One region of the Petralouisia sp. genome, then DNA from elsewhere that is predicted to be linked to it. Evidence: predicted binding sites of a transcription regulator. Region 1 holds the regulator's gene; the other holds the start of a gene.
The links. Region 1 encodes NrdR, which represses ribonucleotide reductase genes. Its sites were predicted from a motif close to CACAANATNTTGTG; they were not measured.
Positions count from the first base shown of each region.

Region 2: the regulator NrdR is predicted to act here: its motif matches at 1,081-1,094, upstream of nrdD (anaerobic ribonucleoside-triphosphate reductase).

Region 1 covers NZ_JBQIOP010000001.1:177,589-180,053, reverse strand. Annotated here, with positions in the region: gene ACTO17_RS00830 (L-lactate MFS transporter) at 1-799, shown strand, start outside; gene nrdR (transcriptional regulator NrdR) at 901-1,353, shown strand; gene ACTO17_RS00820 (YqeG family HAD IIIA-type phosphatase) at 1,432-1,953, shown strand; gene rpiB (ribose 5-phosphate isomerase B) at 1,950-2,390, shown strand.
Region 2 covers NZ_JBQIOP010000015.1:62,142-64,606, reverse strand. Annotated here, with positions in the region: gene ACTO17_RS07875 (ComEC/Rec2 family competence protein) at 1-968, shown strand, start outside; gene nrdD (anaerobic ribonucleoside-triphosphate reductase) at 1,169-2,465, shown strand, end outside.

The sequences.
Region 1 (2,465 bases):
ATCTTCCGTTTTAGTGCCTCCTGTGGCAAACGCCCTGATTGACAGAGTGGGCGTAAGCAGAGCGTTTGTCTTAATGGGTATTGTCATTATCGTTACGGTAGGCATTTTTTCCCAGATGATCCTGAAATGTCCCGACGGGTTTGCGCCGGAGGGATGGACGCCTCCGGCCGCCCAGACAGAAAGCAAAAAAGCAGAGTCAGAGGAGAATAAAAACTGGAAGGAAATGATGAAAATGCCTGTTTTTTATCTTATGATTGTGATGCTGTTTTTCGGGGCTGTTCTGGGGATGATGGCTATTTCACAGGCCTCCAACATTGCCCAGGATATGATTGGGATGACGCCGGCTGCCGCTGCAATTGTAGTTTCTGTACTGGCTCTGTTCAATACATTTGGACGGATTCTGGCAGGAATGATTTCGGATCGGTTGGGCTGTATCCAGACATTGCGGGCAGTGTTTGGGGCAGCGATTCTGGCCATGGGAATTCTCTATCTGAGCGGAAACGGCTCTGCCGTGTTATTTTATGTGGGGATTTGTCTGGCGGGCGTCTGTTTCGGAGCTTTTATGGGAGTGTATCCGAGTTTTACGGCGGAGCGGTTCGGTGCGAAATACTCCAGCGTCAATTATGGGATTATGTTTATCGGCTTTAACTTAGCCGGACTGCTGGGGCCGATGATTGTAAGCAGGGTGTTTCAGCAGACAGGCGGTTACAGAGGCGCCTTTCTGGTGGCTCTGGGTTTTGCCGTTTTTGGCCTGCTCCTGTCTGTTCTGATCCGGGCCCGGGAGCTTCAGCGGGCATAAAATGTGGTTGACAATAAAAAAAAAGCAAGATATACTGAAAGAAATCAGAGCGTTTTCAAATGCGCTTGGAGTTGCAGCAGATAAAATCGGGGAGGGATATCATGAAATGTCCATATTGCAGCAGTGACAATACACGGGTGATAGATTCCAGGCCCGCGGACGACAATTATTCGATCCGCAGGAGACGGCTCTGCGATGATTGCGGGAAGCGTTTTACCACCTATGAGAAAGTGGAGACGATTCCTTTAATTGTGATAAAGAAGGATAACAACCGGGAACAATACGATCGGGCGAAAATAGAAGCGGGCATTCTCCGGGCCTGCCATAAGCGTCCGGTATCCGCAGACAGAATCAGCCAGCTGGTGGACACGCTGGAGGTGGACATTTTCAACAGAGAGGAAAAGGAAGTTTCCAGTTCCGAGATAGGGGAAATCGTAATGAACCGGCTGCAGGAGCTTGATCCGGTGGCATATGTCAGATTTGCGTCCGTATACCGTGAATTTAAGGACGTCAATACCTTTATGGATGAATTGAAGAAGATTTTGGACCAGTAAGCGGAACAAAAGAAAAGCTTATTATTGGATCAGTAAGCGGAACAAAAGGAAAGCTTATGTCACAGGAGAATACACAGTATGTTAGCAAAATTTTATCCCAATGAATATTTGGATTCCGCATATCAGATAGAATATGAGCGTTTGTTTCGGGAAGGATATCGGGGAATTATTTTTGATGTGGACAATACTCTGGTGCCCCACGGCGCTCCGGCAGACGAGGCGGCAAAGAAGCTGTTTGCCCGGTTAAAGAAGCTGGGGTATCAGTGCTGTCTGCTGTCGAACAATAAGGAGCCCCGGGTGAAGATGTTTAACGATCAGGTACAGGTGCAGTATATTTTCAAGGCGGGAAAGCCGAAGGTTTCCGGCTATGAACGGGCCATGGAGCTGATGGGGACGGATAAGAGCAATACATTGTTTGTGGGAGATCAGATTTTTACAGATGTATATGGCGCCAACCGGGCAGGCATCCGCACCATTTTAACAAAACCCATCCATCCAAAAGAAGAGATTCAGATTGTATTAAAACGGTATCTGGAAAGAATTGTACTGTTTTTTTATCATAGAAAACACCGGGCAGGCATGAAAGGAGAAGCGAAATGAAGATTGCAATTGGAAACGACCATTCCGCTGTGGATATGAAAAAAGAAATAACAGCCTTCGTGGAAGGACTGGGACATGAGACGGTCAATTTCGGAACAGACAGCACGGAAAGCTGCGATTATCCCATTTACGGCGAGAAAGTGGGAAGAGCTGTGGCGGCAGGGGAGGCGGACTGCGGAATTCTGATTTGCGGAACGGGAGTGGGAATTTCCCTGGCGGCCAACAAGGTTAAGGGGATTCGCTGCGGCGTGTGCTCCGACACTACCACCGCTCATTTAATCAGGGAGCATAACCATGCGAATATCATAGCGTTCGGCGCCAGAATTGTAGGGGTTGAGAAGGCAAAGGACATTGTGAAGGCTTATCTGGAAGCAGAACCTATGGGGGGACGGCATCAGGCGAGAGTTCAGATGATTTCTAAAATAGAAGAACAGTAAAAAAAGGTTGAAAAATTTGCCATTATAGTATAGAATGTAGAAAGCGTATGGGCGGATTGCGTCCAAATGTAGTTT
Region 2 (2,465 bases), on a different contig from region 1:
AGCAGGGAGATCATGCCATGCTGATTGACGCCGGAGATAATGATAAGGGAACGGCGCTGCAGTCTTATTTGCAGCACCAGGGAGTGGAGCATCTGGATTATGCCGTGGGCACCCATCCGGATTCGGATCATATAGGCGGTCTGGATGTGGTGCTGTATAAGTTTTCCTGGGATCAGGTTATTATGCCTGATTTAGAGAAGGATACGAAAACATATCAGGATGTACTTCGGGTCATTCGGGATAAAGGAACCGAGATTACATATCCCAAAGCCGGAGCCGTCTATTCTCTGGGAAGTGCGGAATTTACAGTTATTGCGCCTGTGAAGGAAGATTACGGCGATAACTGGAATGATTATTCTGTGGGAATTTCCCTGCAGTTCGGCAAAAACCGCTTTGTGTTTACCGGAGACGCGGAAGAGGACGCAGAACAGGACATGCTTGCCCAGGGAATTGATTTGTCTGCCGATGTGCTGAAAGCCGCCCATCACGGCAGCGATACGGCAAATACCATGGAATTTCTGGAAGAAGTGAACCCCAGGGCAGTGGTGATAAGCTGCGGAGAGGGAAACAGCTACGGGCATCCCAGGGCGGGAGCTATGAACAACTTCCGCAGTATCGGGGCAGAAGTGTACCGGACGGATGAACAGGGAACCATCGTGGCAGTTTCAGATGGAGAGACAATTACCTGGAACTGTTCTTCCAGTGAGAGCTGGAAGGCAGGAGAGCCAAAGGGCAGCTCTGTCCGGGAAGAAGAGCCGGAAGAAGCTGCAGAACTGCAGCCCGGAGAGTCTGACCTGGGGCAGGGGCCGGAGACTTATGTTATCAATACCAATACCGGAAAGTTTCATAAGGATACCTGCAGCAGCGTGGAGCAGATGCAGGAAGAGAATAAAGAATACAGCAGCCTGAGCGTACAGGATTTAAAAGCCCGGGGATATGAGCCCTGCGGCAGATGCTTTGCACAGTAAGAAAAAGAACATCCCAGACAGAAGAAAGATTTTTCTGCCGGGGTGTTCTTTTCTGCCGCTTAACAGAACCCCTTGACTTACTCATCATGTCGTGGTAAGATATAGTCCAAAACACAAGATATAGTATAAAAAGTGAGAAATTTCAGAAAAGTTCACAAGATATATCTATATATTTGAAAATTAAACCAGGAGGGAACAGCATGGAAAAAACCTTTAAAGTCGTTAAAAAAGATGGGACGAAAGAGGACTTTAACGTACAGAAAGTTGTAGTTGCAGTCAATAAGTCAGCTTACCGGGCATTGATCACCTTTACGGAAGAAGAGTTAAAGTTTATCTGCCAGTTTGTAGAGGAAAAAGTAGAATCCATGGGGATTGAAGAAGTGAAAATCGCCCAGATGCACAACATTGTGGAAGGCGCCCTGGAGAAAGTGAATCCGGTGGTGGCCAAAAGCTACCGGGATTACCGGAACTACAAACAGGATTTTGTGCAGATGCTGGATGAGGTGTACAAAAAGAGCCAGTCCATTATGTACATAGGGGATAAGGAGAATTCCAATACGGACAGCGCCCTTGTTTCCACCAAAAGAAGCCTGATTTTCAACCAGTTAAATAAAGAATTGTATCAGAAATTCTTCATGACTACAGAAGAAATCCAGGCCTGCCGGGACGGCTATATTTACGTCCATGACATGTCTGCAAGGCGGGACACTATGAACTGCTGTTTGTTTGATGTGGAAAACGTGCTGCGGGGCGGATTTGAAATGGGAAATCTCTGGTACAATGAGCCAAAGACGCTGGATGTGGCTTTTGACGTAATCGGGGATATTGTGTTAAGCGCTGCAAGTCAGCAGTACGGCGGATTTACGGTGCCCAGCGTGGAGAAAATTCTGGAGCCCTATGCAGAGAAATCCTACCAAAAATACAAGAATCATTACTGCAGTCTGGGGCTTAGCCAGGAGCGGGCAGAAGAAGAAACCATGAAGGCAATTGCCCGGGACTTGGAACAGGGGGTTCAGGGCTGGGAATATAAATTTAATTCCGTATCTTCCAGCAGAGGAGATTATCCCTTTATCACCATGACATTCGGAACAGGCACAGGGAAATTTGCAAAGATGACTTCCATTGCCATGCTGAATGTGAGAAAAAAAGGACAGGGAAAAGAAGGCTGCAAAAAACCGGTGCTGTTTCCCAAACTGGTGTTTCTTTACGATGAAAATCTCCACGGCCCGGGAAAGGAACTGGAGGACGTATTTGAAACGGGAATTGAGTGCTCCAGGAAAACCATGTATCCCGACTGGTTAAGCCTGACAGGCAAAGGGTATATTTCCAGTATGTACAAGCAGTACGGCGAAATTATCAGTCCTATGGGGTGCAGGGCCTTTTTGTCTCCCTGGTATGTGAAAGGAGGCATGAATCCTGCGGATGAGACGGATCATCCTGTATTTGTGGGACGGTTTAATATTGGGGTGGTCAGCCTTCATCTGCCCATGATTCTGG